Regions from separate parts of the Vibrio sp. NH-7 genome, predicted to be linked through region 1. Evidence: predicted binding sites of a transcription regulator. Region 1 holds the regulator's gene; each other region holds the start of a gene.
The links. Region 1 encodes PurR, which represses purine synthesis genes. Its sites were predicted from a motif close to TNANGNAAACGTTTNCNTNA; they were not measured.

Region 1 (4,216 bases):
ATGAGAACATCGATCGTACGATCGTTTGGTGCATCCACTCGATGGCTAATCATGTTCAAAATGCGCTCACGGCTCAATACTTGATTTGGGTAAGACGACAGCGCAACCAGCAGTTCATACTCAGCTTTAGTCAACTTCACTGGTTCACCAGCACGACTTAACGCTCGTCGTTGAACATCAAATGTCCACTCACCAAAGCGTACTATGTTGCCATCTTGTTTGTCTGCATCGACCGTGCCTGATGAATTGCGCGCTGCCGAAATACGCCACAGCAAGTTTTTGACACGAACTAACAACTCTCTTAGCTCAAATGGTTTTGTGACATAATCGTCGGCGCCCATTTCTAGACCGACAATCTTATCAATGCTATCCGTGCGTCCTGTAACCAGGATAATCCCAATGTCTGACTGACTGCGAAGTTCGCGTGTTAGCATCAAACCATCCTCTCCAGGAAGATTGATATCCAACATCACTAAATCTATCGCATTGTTTTGTAGTGAATCACGCATTTGCTCGCCACTTTCGGCTTCGCTTACGTGGTAACCTTCATTCTGAAAGTAACCAACTAGCTTGCTGCGAGTTACTGCGTCATCTTCTACAACTAATACGTGATAGCTCATTTACACCACTTATTTACATTGGTCATCGTTCTAACGAGTATTCTATTCATAAACAGTAACATTTCTAGTATTTGTTACTTTAAAACCAAGAAAGATGATTTTTTCTTGATTCAAGACAAACCTAGGTCATCTGTTCATATTTTTCCATTTTTAGACTCAATTCTATACAGCTGACATTATCGCTGTTCATCTTTATTGGGTACACTAAACGCAGTTATTTTAGGAGCCTGACCTAATGCAAGAAATTAAATCATTCAATGAAAAACGCGCGGAAATCTATTGGTGGCTATCGAGCTTATTGGCGAAAGAGCTCACTCAAGAGGCGTTAGACCAATACCATTCAGCCGAGATTCGTTCGTTTCTCTCTGGGCTTGGCGACAACCCAGACCTAAAACCTTCTGTCGACAACTTAGTTGATGCACTAAATCGACTTATGGACCGTGAAGACGCGCAACTTGAGTTAGCCGCAGATTTTTGCGACTTGTTCCTTAAATCAGACAGAGACTCTGCCCTTCCATATGCCTCTATGTATGTGGGCAAAAGCGGACTACTTAATGACGAGCCAGCAAGAGAAATGGAAGCACTAATGCAAAAGCATGGCGTCCAAGTTGATGAAAGCCTAAACGAACCTGCGGATCATATCGCGATTGAACTCGACTTCCTTGGTAATCTGATTATTCGCTCGAATGAGCTTGAAAGTGATGGTGAAATGGAAAACGCACTTGAAGAGCAAGACAAGTTCATCAACCACGCACTACTTAATTGGGTGCCAAAGTTCGCCGCTAAGTGCAAAGCTTTAGATGATTTCGGATTCTACTCTGCCATTGTGATGTTAATGGTTGCGTTTATGGAACTTGACTCTCGCTACCTAAAAGGCGAATAAATACGAGCTTTTGTGACCACGAGCAGGGAACAAAAACGTTTTTATTTGCGCTTAGTTTGTTTGCGGTCTAGAATCGTGACCGCAAACGATAAAAATGAACGAATTAAATACAAACCGCTAATTATAAGCGGTTTTTGTGTTTCTGATACTTTCTGCCAGATTATCCTACACTTAGGAATATTGTTTCGTGGCAGTCATCGACAGGACAAAACCTTATGGCCACCATAAAAGACGTAGCGCGCTTAGCCGGCGTATCAACAACTACTGTATCTCACGTAATTAATAAAACGCGTTTTGTTGCCGAAGCGACCCAAGAAAAGGTCATGGAAGCAGTAACAGAGCTAAACTATGCGCCTAGTGCCGTTGCTCGAAGCTTAAAGTGTAATACAACACGAACGATTGGCATGCTGGTGACTCAATCAACAAACCTCTTCTTTTCAGAAGTTATTGATGGTGTTGAGAGTTACTGTTACCGCCAAGGTTACACGCTGATTTTGTGTAATACCGGCGGCATCTATGAGAAGCAACGCGATTATATCCGCATGCTTGCAGAAAAGCGCGTAGACGGCATCTTGGTAATGTGTTCTGACCTCACAGAAGAACTCAGCGAAATGCTTGACCGTCATAAAGACATTCCTAAAGTGGTCATGGACTGGGGTCCTGAGAGCTCACAAGCTGACAAAATCATCGACAACTCAGAAGAAGGCGGCTATCTAGCGACTAAATACCTGATTGAGCGTGGCCACAAAGATATTGCTTGTTTGAGCGGGCACTTCGAAAAAGCAGCATGTCAGGAGCGTATCGCAGGCTTCAAGCGAGCAATGAACGAAGCGAACTTGGCAGTTGATGAAGACTGGATCCTTGAAGGTAACTTTGAATGTGACACTGCAGTCCTAGCCGCAGACAAGATTGTTGCAATGGATAAACGCCCGAGTGCCGTTTTCTGCTTCAATGATACGATGGCACTGGGTCTAATGAGCCGCCTACAACAAAAAGGTATCCGCATTCCAGAAGATATGTCCATTATTGGTTACGACAACATCGAGTTAGCGGAATACTTCTCTCCACCGCTCACGACTGTTCACCAACCGAAACGACGTGTCGGTAAGAACGCGTTCGAAATTTTGTTAGAGCGTATCAAGGACAAAGAACACGACAAGCGAGTGTTTGAGATGCACCCTGAAATTGTCGAGCGCTGTACCGTGCGCAACCTCAACAAATAACATCATCACTCAGCGCCTGACTCTTTGATTAATTATCAGTCAGGCGCATATAACCCGCCAAATTACTGGACTAAGATCACATTTACTCACTACAAGTGTGATACTTACCTCAAATATTATTTATTCTTAACTTGTTCGATCAATGCCACGAACAGGGCAAACCATTTCGAAAGGATGGGACGCAAAGCCTCCGGCCTTAAGTATACTTATACAAGGTAGCGGGGTTGCCGATGGCAAAAATGCAAAACTAGTACATTAAGCTTTCTCGTAAACTGGACGCGTCTCAATACTGAGTATGAGCAGACATGGAATTCGTCGAGATTTTACGAAGTGTTTTCTTGTATGACACCTTACTGACAAAATTTCTGCATTATTTTGCTAATCTCTCGGACCTGAATTGGTGGCGTATACATATACACCGAGAAAATACAGCATGGATAAACCAATACTTAAAGACTCAATGAGACTATTTGAGCAACTTGGTCAAATTAAGTCTCGTTCAATGTTTGGCGGCTTCGGCATATTCGCAGATGAGACGATGTTTGCTTTAGTGGTCAACGATAAGCTTCATGTAAGAGCGGATGCTCAGTTAATCAAACAGTGCAATGCCCTTTCTTTGGAACCCTACGTCTACAAAAAACGTGGTTTTCCCGTTGTGACTAAATATTTTGCTTTAAGCGATGACATTTCCTCAGACAATGAAAAAACACTGGCATTGGCAAGACAAGCGCTGATCGCAGCAAAAGAAGAGAAAAAAGTACAATCGAAAGCGAAACCAAATCGCTTGAAAGACCTACCCAACCTGCGCTTGGCAACGGAAAGAATGCTAAAGAAAGCCGGGATTGACGATGTCGAATCTTTAGAAGAAGCGGGCGCTGTTAAAGCGTACAAGGCGATTCAATCGACACACTCAGCAGAAGTGAGCGTTGAACTGCTGTGGGCACTAGAGGGAGCAATCAGGGGCACACATTGGTCTGTTATACCACAAAGCCGAAGACAAGAACTACTGAATAAATTGAGCAACTAGCTCAATCAATCGATGAAAAAGCCAGCACTTGCTGGCTTTTTTAGTCTCTAAGGAAATATTTTCTTCTCGCTCTCGTTCTTATTGTCTATATCAATCATTCCCTATACTAACTTAAGTATGTAACTATAGGGTCAGAGTTATCCTTGCGAAGAGTATTAAAGGACGCGATTATGAATAAAAAATTGATCTTGGGGATAGTCTTAGTTGCGCTTATCGCCTTTCTGGCGATGAACTTTGGACAATACCTGACGCTTGAAAATGCGAAAGCTCAGCAGCTTGCACTCTCAGATTACATCAGCGAAAACTTCGTCTTCGCCGCATTGACTTACTTTTTCGCCTACGTCGCCATAACCGCGTTTTCCATTCCTGGAGCAGCCGTTGTTACGCTTCTGGGCGCTGCGCTCTTTGGGTTTTGGACAAGTTTGCTGTTGGTCTCTTTCGCCAGCACCATTGGTGCCACGCT
Region 2 (4,216 bases), 580 kb from region 1:
CACGCTGTTGGTTGAAAGCATAACGTGAAGTACCGTTAAGTGCTTCATGCTGATTCGGGAAAGGGCAATAAAATCCATGGCGTAACATTGTTGGTCAGTTTCTACTGCATTATATCCGCGTTGACTGCTTTGCAAAGTGCTCGTTGTGTGGAAGTGCTATTCCGCTTCTATACTAGAGTAACAATGGCTATTAATTTATTGCTTAATAGTTAGATCGTGTTGGACTAGGAGGAAAACATGAAGGTACAAAGTTTATTGACCATTGGTTTGTTGTTGGTGGTTAATCCAGTGTTGGCTGATGAGGACGATATGGATGAAGCGACCAAGGTGAAGGTTGCTCCAGATTTTCAAGTCATGGACGAGGATAAAGACGGGGTCGTGTCGAAAGAAGAGTTTGATGCGTTTCGCTCAACGATGGACGACGGTGAAGAAGAGGAAGAGAGCTCATTAAGTGCCTTCGCTTCGTTTGATAAAGACAAAGATGGTTTTGTCAGCGAAGAAGAGTTAGCGGCTCACGCAAAATACTCAAACCCAGGTAATGGCACAGGCGCATTGCTTGATAACAAAAAGCAAAAGTCCAACGCCAATCGTAAAGAGAAAAAGGAAAAGCCCGACCGCAGCGATAGAGGAAAAAACAGCGATCGCGGCAATGGTGGTGGAAAAGATAAATAATCGTATTAAACACAACGCCCCAAATATGGGGCGTTGTGTTTATAGGTATCAGTCAATCAGACCATACTGAGATCCAAGGACATCGATAATCTCTTGCTTTGGATTATCACTTAGCTCAATTGGGCGACCTGTAATCTTTTCTGCGATCCCTGTGTATGTGCGGGAAATATCCATAAGCGCTTCAAGAGGCAATGCGTTTTCGCGCGCCAGTGCTTCACGTTCAGGCATACGTTCTTTGTTAAGAAGGATATCTGGTTCAGGGAAGTGGTTAAGCAAAAATTGTCTGAATCCTTCTTTTGAATTCTCGACAATATTACCGGCTTGATACTCCTTTTCATCCCAAATACGGGATGAATCTGGCGTACCGACTTCATCCATGTAGATCAGTTTTTCGTTGCCTGCAGCATCGTGAACGTAGCCAAACTCAAATTTTGTATCGACAAAGATTTGGTCCACTTTGGCCAGTGCATCACTGATGACGCCAAACCCTTCGCGGAGCAACTTCTCGTAGAGTGCTATATCCTCTGGTTTGGAAAAGTTGAAGGCAGCAAAGTTGTCTTCGATATTTTTACGAGTGATGTTGACATCATCGGCTTCTGGAACGTCTGGGATACCTTTAAGAATGCCTTTGGTTGAAGGAGTCATCAGCAAGTCAGGGAGTGCTTTATCGCGCTCGAGCCCCTCTGGAAGTTCAATGCCACAGAACTCACGCTCACCCTTTTCATAGGCACGCCACATCGAGCCCGTGATGTATTTGCGACAAATCGCTTCGATCATAATTGGTTTGGCTTTTTGAACGATCCAAACTAGCGGATGAGGGATATCAAGAATGTGACTATCGGCGAGTCCATTTTCTTTAAATAGGCTAAACCAGTGATTAGAGATCGCATTCAAGGCAGCGCCTTTTCCTGGGACACCTTGCAATCCACCCTCTGCATGCCAAATGCAGTCAAACGCCGATATGCGGTCACTGATAACCATGATGGCTAAAGGCGCATCAGGGGCAACATCGTAGCCTTTTTCTTGAATAAGGCGTTGGCTGTCTTCTTCAGTTAACCAATATACAGAGCGTACTTTTCCGCTATGAACTGGCTTATTTGTGCGAATTGGAAGATCGTCATTTACGGCGAGAACTTGATCGGCGAGACTCATTTAGACATTCCTATCTTTGTCAAAAATGGGTGAAAGACGTAATTTGCTTTCGATTTGCAGTGCATAATACCAGAACTTAGCGAGGCTTCCAGATAAAAAGCAAACGTTTGCTTAATTTTTTAACGGCGCAATGGCGATGTGATAAAAAGAAAAAGCCCCTCACAAAGGGAGGGGACAAAGACAGTGTAAATGTTGAGCTTATTAGTGGTACTGTAATGATCTGCCCTCAACAAAAAAGACCGCACACTGGAATTGGTTAGCGAGGTCAGTAAGTAACGCTTGATCTAATTCTGAAATTTGGTTGGACGCGACAACGGCACTTGCGTTACCCGACTGAATGGCTTTGGTCACAATCTCTACCTCTGACTGAGTTTGAGATGCTCTCATCTGGATGATCTTTTTACAGCTGACATTGTATGAAGCGAACTGTTCGTAGTCGGGACGTGGACATTCAGCAGTAAACAAAATCCATTGCTTTTGGTGCGATAGGCTCGCTAAGCGGTAAAGAACGGTGTCATCGATGTTCATCGGCTGGGTAGGTTGAGCGAGAACATTGAATTTAGAAACCGAGCGACTTGTTGGTTGAAACTGAATCATAACACTGTCCTTTCATACATGCTGTATGTGTATACAGTAGTTTGTTTGCTGGAAGTGATCAAGACTTTTTGTTGTCTTTTTAATCGAAAAATAGAAGCTCTTGAGCGAGAATAAAAGTTAAGTTATTGAATTTAAATGATTACCTTTATTTTCTTGCAAGTGATCTAAGTATGAGAAACTGTGAGTGAACGCACATGGCTTTATACAGTACTGTGGAGAAAGTACTGTATAAAGCCAGAGAGGTTGTTTGTTGGAAATGGCCCCTAAGTGTCAAGATATTCTGAACCAGCTTGGTATCTTGTCATCTTCATGCTGAGGCTTTGTGGTTTGGGGCGCTAATTTCGACTGGTTCTAATTTCGCGCTTTCTAGGGGTTAAAAAAGCGCTCAGGATAATCACTAAAAATACCATCTAGATTGCTAAGGCGCTTTAAGCGATTTGGGTTGTTTACTGTGTAGCACCAGACTTTATAGCCGAGCTTTTGCAGAGATGAAATCTGTTGTTTGCTTGTCCAGAGGTGGTTGAGATTGCAACCAACGGCTTGAACCTCTTCTAGAAGAAGTCGATCTTTTCTCTTCAATCTTTCTGACAAAACGGCAATGGCGTGGGTGGGAAACTGCTTTCTAAGCTGGCGAACGACATCGTGGTTAAAACTCGAAAACAGAATCGCCTCTTTTGGCAGCTCAATGCCTTTGAGGGTGTGCGCAAGGAGGTCGACAACGTGTTCAGGGTCATGGTGATCGATTTTCACTTCAAGGTTTAACTTGATGCGGTGCCGATTGGCAATGTCGAGCAACTCACTCAAGGTCAATATTGTTTGCGGAGAACATTCAGGATAACGATGGGCAAAATTAAGCTGGCGTAGTTCGCTTAAGGTCAGTGTATCAACTCGACCTTTCCCATTACTGCATCGATCAACTGTGTGATCATGGCAAACCACAAGAACATCATCTTTGCTTGGTTGGATATCGACTTCTATCCAGTTGAGGCCGAGCTCTATCGCAGCTTCAATACTCACTCGGGTGTTTTCAGGGTAATGACCGGCAATGCCTCGGTGTCCGACTATATTCATTTGCTTAACACAATCAAAAAATAATGAGCGGTTAGATTAGCGCTAAAGAGTGGTTGTCACTACAAAAATCTGAGACTATCGCCAAACAACAAAACAATAAAAAATAACGAAGAGATTTGATTTTGAACGCTGAACGTAAAGCTGCTTGGATACTTATTGCCACAACGATGTTGGCAGGTCTGGGCTGGATATTTTCCAAAGAAACCATTCAAGGCTTACCGCCTTTCGGTTTTATAGGTCTTCGCTTTTTGGTTGCTTCGGTTTGTTTACTGCCATTGTGTTTTCGGGCATTTCGACGCTTGAGTCGCGTTCAGCTAGCACAAGCCATTGGTGGGGGCGGTATTCTCGCTCTGGCACTTTTGGCTTGGGTCCACGCTATCTCTATAAGCGAAACCCTTGGAGAAGGGGCGTTTATTGTCAGTTTGTCGATGATCATTGTGCCAATTGTGGCTTGGGCACTGTTTAAAGAGCGGCCAAAGCGTGCATTTTGGTTTGCGATGCCAATTGCCATCGCTGGATTGGCGTTTCTTTCGTTGCAAGGAGGCTGGAATAGCTCGCCCGGGCAAATTTGGTTTCTTGCCAATGCGTGTTTGTTAGCACTTCATTTCAATATTAATAGCAAGCTAGCGCAAAAGCTTCCAATCTTACTGCTTACGTGTATACAGCTATTTGTGACGGGCTTGATTGCCTTGGTGATGTCACTTCTGCTTGAGGAGCCGCCAGT
Region 3 (4,216 bases), 1.2 Mb from region 1:
CGTGATCATGATCTTAGAAGACTGGAATGAGCGTGATGTCACCGCGCAGCAGGCGCTTGGCCAAGTCCGGAAGGCGTTGACTGGTATCCCAGATGTGCGCGTCTTCCCATTTATGCCTGGATTCCGAGGTGGATCGAGTGAGCCGGTTCAATTTGTACTAGGCGGCAGTGATTACCCAGAGTTAAAACAGTGGGCGGAAAAATTAGAGCGTTTAGCGGAAGAGTCGCCTTACATGGAAGGCGCAGACATCAATTACTCCGAAAAAACGCCTGAGTTAGTTGTCACAGTGGATAAGCAGCGTGCAGCGGAGCTTGGTATTCGAGTCTCGGATATTTCTGACACGCTTGAGATTATGCTTGGTGGTAAGAGTGAAACTACGTTTGTCGAACGAGGTGAAGAGTACGATGTTTACTTGCGAGGCGACGAAGACAGCTTTAACAACGCTGCGGATTTAAGCCAAATCTACATGCGCACTGCTTCTGGCGAATTAGTCACTCTTGATGCCGTGACCAAAATTGAAGAGGTGGCTTCATCGATTCGCCTGTCGCACTACAACAAGCAAAAGGCGATTACGATTACGGCCAACCTATCTGATGGCTACACGCTGGGCGAAGCGCTCGATTTTTTAGATCAGCAAGCGATTGAGTTACTTCCGGGGGATATTTCCGTCAGTTACTCGGGAGAGTCGAAAGATTACAAAGAGAATCAATCGAGCATCTTAGTGGTCTTTGCCTTGGCTTTGCTGGTGGCGTACTTGGTTCTTGCTGCTCAATTTGAGAGCTTTATTAATCCGCTGGTGGTAATGTTTACGGTGCCTATGGGCGTGTTTGGTGGATTCCTTGGATTATTCTTGATGGGGCAGGGGCTCAACATCTATAGCCAAATCGGTATGATCATGCTGATCGGTATGGTGACCAAAAACGGTATCTTAATCGTTGAGTTTGCTAACCAGCTTCGAGATAGAGGGATCGAGTTTGAAAAAGCCATTTTGGATGCGTCGGCTCGTCGTTTACGTCCAATCATGATGACTGCGTTTACGACGCTTGCTGGAGCGATTCCTCTGATTGTTTCGACGGGCGCGGGCTATGAAAGCCGAGTGGCTGTCGGTACGGTTATTTTCTTCGGCATGGCTTTTGCGACGCTCGTAACCTTGTTTGTTATTCCTGCGATGTACCGATTGATTTCGGCAAGTACACAGGCTCCGGGACACGTAGAGGCAGAGCTTAACCGAGAGCTTAGCCATGATGTGAAAGCTCGAAGCTCCCATGGTGAGTTGAACTAAAAAAGAAAAAGGGTTGATGCCGATGCATCAACCCTTAATTTTATGAACTGTGGTTATTAGCCGTAATTCACAGAGTAGCGAGTTGGCTTGTGATTCATCGCTAATACAAGGTTTAGAGCAATAGCGCCAAGAATCGAGAGGCCAATGACTTCGATTGACACAAAGAAGCAAGAGGCAATTAAGATACAAAAGTCGATAGCAAGCTGAGACTTACCCACCGAGATGCCAAACTTATCTTGAATGAAGAGACACAAGACATTGAATCCCCCAAGGCTTGAGCGATGACGGAACAAAATCAACATGCCTAATCCCATCAACAGTCCACCCGCGACCGCGCAGTACACCTCATTGATCGTGTCTAAGCTAATCACCAAGTAGAGGTGGTCAGCAAAAATCGAAACCAAAGCGCCAGAAATAGCACTGTTGAAGGCGAATCGAGCGCCAAATCGTTTCCACGCCAATAAGTAGAATGGGCAGTTAGCAATAAAATAGAGCGTACCAAATGAAATCGATACAAATTGGCTAACCAATAACGCTAAGCCAGTGGTTCCGCCAGTCAGTAACGAAGCGGATTGCAGGAAGAAGACGCCCTGAGCAACTAAAAACGTGCCAGTTAAAATTGCGACCCAGTCTTCCTTTCTTGAGTGTTTTTCCATCAATTTGAAATTTAACCAGTAAATAATGGCGTGCATACTATTTAAAAAATAAGGATTTCGGTAGCTTGAGAGGGAAATTTAAGGTAAACCTATGTAATCATCGTTTTACGGGGTGTAAAGGATAGATTTGACACTTAGCTCAGTACGAGCCGTAAAAAGTGCCAACATGACGATTCTCGTAAATCATTATGAAAAAACTGCATGAGAAAAATTTGAATTTTCTCTTTATGACCTAGATCAAATTATGTAGAATGCGCGTCATTAGCTTAATGCAAACGTTTGCGTCAGGTAAAAACGTCGGTATTTAGGTCAGAAATCAGTTTTTTTGCAATTTTAAAGTCTTAATCTGAGTCAGGAGATACAGATGCTAAAGCGTGATATGAACATCGCAGATTACGATGCGGAACTGTTCGCAGCAATCCAAGAAGAAACTCTTCGCCAGGAAGAACACATTGAACTTATCGCTTCAGAAAACTACACCAGCCCACGTGTAATGGAAGCTCAAGGTTCTCAGCTAACAAACAAGTACGCTGAAGGTTACCCAGGCAAGCGCTACTATGGTGGTTGTGAGTACGTTGATAAAGCAGAAGCTCTTGCTATCGATCGTGCATGTGAGCTTTTCGGTTGTGAATACGCAAACGTACAGCCACACTCTGGCTCTCAAGCAAACAGCGCTGTTTACATGGCTCTTCTGAATCCAGGCGATACAGTTCTAGGTATGAGCCTAGCGCACGGTGGTCACCTGACTCACGGTTCACCAGTAAACTTCTCTGGTAAGCACTACAACGTTATTCCTTACGGTATCGATGAAGCTGGCCAAATCAACTACGATGAAATGGAGCAACTTGCTCTAGAGCACAAACCAAAGATGATCATCGGTGGTTTCTCAGCTTACTCTCAAATCGTAGATTGGGCTCGCATGCGTGAAATCGCAGACAAAGCAGGTGCTTGGCTATTTGTAGATATGGCGCACGTTGCTGGCCTTATCGCTGCAGGTGTTTACCCAACGCCAGTACCACACGCGCACGTTGTGACTACAACAACGCACAAAACACTAGCGGGTCCACGTGGTGGTCTAATCCTGTCTAACGCTGGCGAAGAGATGTACAAGAAGCTGAACTCAGCAGTATTCCCTGGCGGTCAAGGTGGTCCACTAATGCACGTAATCGCTGGTAAAGCGGTAGCGTTCAAAGAAGCAATGGAACCTGAGTTCAAAGAGTACCAAGCTCGCGTAGTGAAGAACGCAAAAGCGATGGTGGCTCAGTTCCAAGAGCGTGGTTACAAAATCGTTTCTAACGGTACTGAAAACCACCTGTTTCTAGTTGACCTAATCGACAAAGACATCACTGGTAAAGATGCAGACGCAGCACTAGGCGCGGCAAACATCACAGTAAACAAGAACTCAGTACCAAACGATCCACGTAGCCCATTCGTGACTTCAGGTATCCGCGTAGGTTCTCCAGCAATCACTCGCCGTGGTTTCACTGAAGCAGACGCAACTGAACTAGCAAACTGGATGTGTGACGTTCTAGATAACATCGGCAACGAGGAAGTTATCGAAGCAACGAAAGCTAAAGTACTCGAAATCTGTAAGCGTCTACCAGTTTACGCTTAATTTTTCTTCGTAGAGTGAACGAACTTCTGTGTCGCACATACTCATTTGCTAGCGCAAACTCCGTGTGAGCTCCTTGAATTTCGTCCATCTACTTTGAAAACTATGTTGAAAGGGCTCATTGAGCCCTTTTTTGATCTTGGGTTTTTGTCATTCCATAGAGTGACGAAGGAGCGAGTAGGGAATCTCTTGAAGATGATACATAAAACAAAAAGGGCTGATGTTTTTACATCAACCCTTTCAGTATCGGTGTTCCGAGCTTATTTTGAAATACTCAGTAATGTTCCTGATTTACACTTGAACGAGTAGTATTTTCTGCTTTCGTTAAACTTACCGAGACCTTCGCCGTCACAGTAGTCGATATTAATATCGCGCATGGTTTCTAGCGTCTCTTCACTGTTTAAAGCGAACTTCGAACCGTCTGAACAGACAATTCTTACGCGGCCATCATCACTTACTGAATAGATATCAACTTCTGTATTACAAAGTTCGAAAGAGGCTTCACGGAAATTGTCTTGCTTAGTATTTGAAGCACAGCCAGCGGTTAATGCCGCTAGTACGATAGCAGCAGCTAATCCCATTTTTTTCATATTAGATCCTTGGCGAAGTTACCTGAGACAGGTTTATCATGTTTGTAGAGTAAGCCTATAGAAGTGCGCTGTCTCA
Region 4 (4,216 bases), 310 kb from region 1:
CAAGTGAAGTCAGTGACAGAGAATAACAATGAAAGACCCAGAATTTTGGCATTCTAAGTGGGCGGCCAATCAAATTGGATTCCACCTAGAAGATGTTAACCCACTGCTTATCGAGTATTGGAAGCATACAAACCCAACGCATGACTCGAAAGTGTTTGTTCCCTTGTGTGGGAAGTCGGAAGATCTTGTTTGGCTGGCGACAAAACACGCCGACGTACAAGGTGTTGAGCTAAGCAATATTGCGGTACGCGCTTTTTTTGCTGAACACTTCTATACACCAATGGTGATGCCAGTTAATGGTCAACACGAGCTGTTTCAGTTTGATGAGCTCTCGATCTATGTGGGAGATTTTTTCACGGCGCCGATTCAGCCAGTTGATATAGTTTATGATCGCGCCTCTCTTGTCGCATTACCGCAAGAAATGCGTGGCGAGTACGCTGAGCGCATTAAATCATTGTTAAACCCAGGTGGAAGAATGCTATTGGTGACACTTGAGTACGATCAATCTCTGATGGCGGGGCCTCCGTTTTCGGTACCGGAGCAAGAAGTAAGAAGCTTGTATGAAGGCTACAAAATTACCCAGTTGCATCGTAATGATGAGGCGGACATGCCACCGAAACTTTCAAAAATTGAAGGGGCACGAATGACCGAAGTGGTGTATTTGATCGAGTCTTAAATGAAAAGAGCGTTTGGGAAACCAAACGCTCTTTTCGATCGCGATTAGTAAATCACTTTTACTTGAGCAGCGCTAGTGACGGCATCTTCGATTGCTTGCTCAATGGAGTCACGACGAGTAATTGCGACACCTAAGCGGCGGCGTCCATCAATATCTGGCTTACCAAAAAGGCGAACTTGGGTTTGAGGTGCTGCGAGCGCTTGCTCTAAACCTTCAAAACGGATGTTTTGCGAAGTGCCTTGGCCAAGAATCACCGCCGATGCTGCTGGGCCAAATTGTGTAATGCCAGCAATTGGCATACCTGTAAAGGCGCGCACATGCAGCGCGAATTCAGAGCTGTCTTGCGACATCAAGGTGACGAGACCTGTATCGTGTGGGCGAGGGGAGACTTCATTGAAAATAACGGTGTCACCCTTGATGAAAAGTTCTACACCAAAAATGCCATAGCCGCCCAAAGCGTTGACGACTTTTCCTGCGGCATCTTGAGCGGCGGACAGTGCTGCATCTGACATTGCTTGTGGCTGCCACGATTCGCGGTAGTCACCATCTTCTTGGCGGTGACCAATCGGAGCACAGAAGTGTACACCGTCAACCGCGCGCACAGTCAGCAGCGTAATTTCATAATCAAAATCGATAAAGCCTTCAACGATTACGCGTCCAGCCCCCGTGCGACCACCTTGTTGAGCGTAATCCCACGCTTTTTGGACATCATCAGCAGACTTAATCACACTTTGCCCTTTGCCTGATGAGCTCATTACAGGTTTACACACGCATGGAATACCTACGGCTTCAATGGCGGCAGTAAAGTCTTGGTAGTTGTCAGCAAAGCGGTAAGGAGAGGTTGTCAGCTCCAGTTCCTCTGCGGCTAAACGGCGGATTCCTTCACGGTTCATGGTCAGTTTCGTTGCGTTCGCAGTTGGGACAACATTAAGTCCTTTCGCTTCAAGCTCGACCAACTTATCTGTTGCGATAGCTTCGATTTCAGGCACAACGAAATCCGGTTGTTCTTTTTCGATGATCGCCTCGAGAGCCTCTCCATCAAGCATATCCAAGGTGTAGCTGCGATGAGCGACTTGCATTGCTGGTGCATTTTCGTAGCGATCACAGGCAATCACTTCAAGCCCGAGGCGTTGGCACTCGATTGCGACCTCTTTTCCAAGTTCACCAGACCCAAGCAGTAGAACGCGTGTTGCGTTTTGACGTGTAGCCGTACCAAACATAGATAACCCTTATTATTCAGAGGAGAATGAAATTGTAGGCGATCATACGTATCTCGAACCAAAAAGCAAACGTTTGCGTTGGCTGCGCATAAGATAATGGGTGCATGTACTGTAAATTGGTTTTAAAATGCCGCGCAATAGTATGATTTGTAACTAATAATTACTTAATATTATTGATTGTCTTGTAGTTTATGTCGATTGAGATGAGGAAATTGTTTCGATTGCGATTATAATGATATCAATATAGAAGCCGTGTGAATTATAAGTCAACAGAGCGCCAACTCACTGAAATTTCGTCGAAATCTTGTTTCAAGTTTTCCCCAGACGTAAAGGTGATAAAAACAAATGCTCGGGATATAAAAAGAACAGATGCAGTACGACCCAAAACAATCCATCAAGATACCGATTGATACGCTGACGGTGGGCATGTTTGTTACCGCCATTGAAGACAGCAAACGCGTCAACCTTGCTAATGCAGGGCGAGTACCTACTCAACAAGCAATTCGTCAATTGGTGAAAAATGGCGTTAAGTATGCTTGGGTAGATCAAAGTCTGTCGGTAAAGGGCAGTGTATTTAAACCAGTAAGCGATCAGCCAGAGATGGAGCCAGAAGGCGCGCCTCCCGCACCGACAAAGCGTAAGAAAATGAGCCGCTTTTCCCAACAGAAAAAAGCCTCGAAGATTATCCGCGAAGCAAAAGGTCTGGCGCAAAAAATTCTTAATCAGACGTTTGAAGGCAAGTCTATTCATGTAGATGAGCTAGATGGCTGGGCGGATGATTTGATTGAGTCCGTGCTGATCGATTCTGATGCGCTTCACTGCGTTTCTGCGTTAAGAAGTAAAGATGAGTACCTGCTGGAACACTCGGTCAATGTTGCGACCTTATTGGTCTCATTTGGTAAGCATCTAAACTTACCCAAAGAGACGTTAAAACAGATGGCGATTGGCGGCATTATCCATGATGTTGGCAAAATCAAAGTCGACGACAAAGTGCTCCATAAACCCGCACGCTTAACGCCAGAAGAGTTTGAGCACATGAAGCTGCATCAGGTTTATGCGGGTGAAATCATCAGTACCGTTACTGGGCTGAGCGATATCGCTCGTGACGTATGCTTGATGCACCACGAGAAATTGGATGGGACAGGGTACCCAAGAGGCTTGACTGCTGAGCAGATGCCAACTCATGGGCGTATGAGCTGTATTGTCGATATATATGACGCTCTAACCGCGGATCGCTGTTACAAAAAGGGGATGAGCTCCGCAGAGGCGTTTAAGATTTTGCTTAGCCTGACACCATTTCACCTAGACCGAGACTTGGTCTATAAGTTCATCAACTGTATTGGTGTATACCCAGTCGGTGCTTTGGTTGAGCTGAGTGATGGTCGGGTCGGCATCGTATGGACTTCTAATGCGGCGGAACCACTTAAACCTGAGGTGAAGTGTTTCTACTCTCGAAAGTACAAGCGTTTCATTGATGTGTCATACGTTGATGTAAAACACAGTAAAGTAACCATCGAACGAGCGATTGCCCCAAGCGGCTTAGAAGTGGATCCGACACCGTTCTTTGACGTTTAGGTAAGTGGCAAAGTGAAACAAAAGGCGCTCATTGAGCGCCTTTTGTATTTTATATCGCTAAGTAGGCGACCGGAATATCGGGATTGATTGCTTCCAGTGTTGCCTGTGTATCCGCAAGGTGACTGATGGTACCGTCGGCCATTTCCGCCAGTGCTGCAGACTCTATATTTTGTAAAGACTTACCATCTAGTAGTAGTTGAATCATCGCCACTTGCAGTGGTGGTAAGCTAGGGTTAAACGCCGCATTTTCAGCGTATGCACCTAAGTAAACCTCACCGCTATCGAGTCTAATACACACGCCACTTAAGTTCTTAGTGTAAGGGGCGTGGCTGCGGTTAAGTGCCTCGACGGCTTTGTTAACCATTTCATCGGTTTCATTCGTATGCTTGCCATGGTCAACGCTAGACATGAGTCCAGACTCGATACCAAGATCGGAAGGACCAAACGACTCCGGTAGATACTCTTGCAAGGTCATTTCATCACGCTGTGGTAGCTGCACCACTAACTTATCTGCGGTGGTCAATTCATTCATAAACTGACGACAGTGGCCACAAGGGCTAAAGTTAATCGTAATGTCTGAAATACCTTGTTCGCCTTTCATCCATGCGTGGCTAATGGCTGACTGCTCTGCGTGAACGGTTTGGCCGAGTTGTGCGCCGAGGATTTCAACGTTCGCGCCAAAGTATAAGCGTCCTGACAAACCGCGTACGATCGCGCCTACATAAAAATTTGAGATAGGTGCATA

Region 2: the regulator PurR is predicted to act here: its motif matches at 1,920-1,939, upstream of ACUALS_RS07655 (phosphoribosylaminoimidazolesuccinocarboxamide synthase).
Region 3: the regulator PurR is predicted to act here: its motif matches at 2,206-2,225, upstream of glyA (serine hydroxymethyltransferase).
Region 4: the regulator PurR is predicted to act here: its motif matches at 1,958-1,977, upstream of purT (formate-dependent phosphoribosylglycinamide formyltransferase).

Annotation. Positions count from the first base shown of each region.
Region 1 covers NZ_CM132187.1:1,069,624-1,073,839, reverse strand. Annotated here, with positions in the region: gene torR (two-component system response regulator TorR) at 1-620, opposite strand, end outside; gene torD (molecular chaperone TorD) at 856-1,503, shown strand; gene purR (HTH-type transcriptional repressor PurR) at 1,719-2,726, shown strand; cyclic di-GMP riboswitch class I at 2,872-2,958, shown strand; gene ACUALS_RS05090 (TfoX/Sxy family DNA transformation protein) at 3,160-3,753, shown strand; gene ACUALS_RS05085 (TVP38/TMEM64 family protein) at 3,924-4,216, shown strand, end outside.
Region 2 covers NZ_CM132187.1:1,649,111-1,653,326, reverse strand. Annotated here, with positions in the region: gene ACUALS_RS07665 (LysR family transcriptional regulator) at 1-78, opposite strand, end outside; gene ACUALS_RS07660 (EF-hand domain-containing protein) at 238-672, shown strand; gene ACUALS_RS07655 (phosphoribosylaminoimidazolesuccinocarboxamide synthase) at 721-1,824, opposite strand; gene ACUALS_RS07650 (SulA-like leucine-rich domain-containing protein) at 2,026-2,421, opposite strand; gene ACUALS_RS07645 (glycerophosphodiester phosphodiesterase) at 2,788-3,492, opposite strand; gene ACUALS_RS07640 (DMT family transporter) at 3,615-4,216, shown strand, end outside.
Region 3 covers NZ_CM132187.1:2,277,542-2,281,757, reverse strand. Annotated here, with positions in the region: gene vexH (vibriobactin export RND transporter permease subunit VexH) at 1-1,282, shown strand, start outside; gene ACUALS_RS10560 (YitT family protein) at 1,339-1,938, opposite strand; gene glyA (serine hydroxymethyltransferase) at 2,303-3,553, shown strand; gene ACUALS_RS10550 (hypothetical protein) at 3,811-4,140, opposite strand.
Region 4 covers NZ_CM132187.1:1,379,106-1,383,321, forward strand. Annotated here, with positions in the region: gene ACUALS_RS06485 (thiopurine S-methyltransferase) at 29-676, shown strand; gene purT (formate-dependent phosphoribosylglycinamide formyltransferase) at 721-1,896, opposite strand; gene ACUALS_RS06495 (HD-GYP domain-containing protein) at 2,266-3,471, shown strand; gene cdd (cytidine deaminase) at 3,521-4,216, opposite strand, start outside.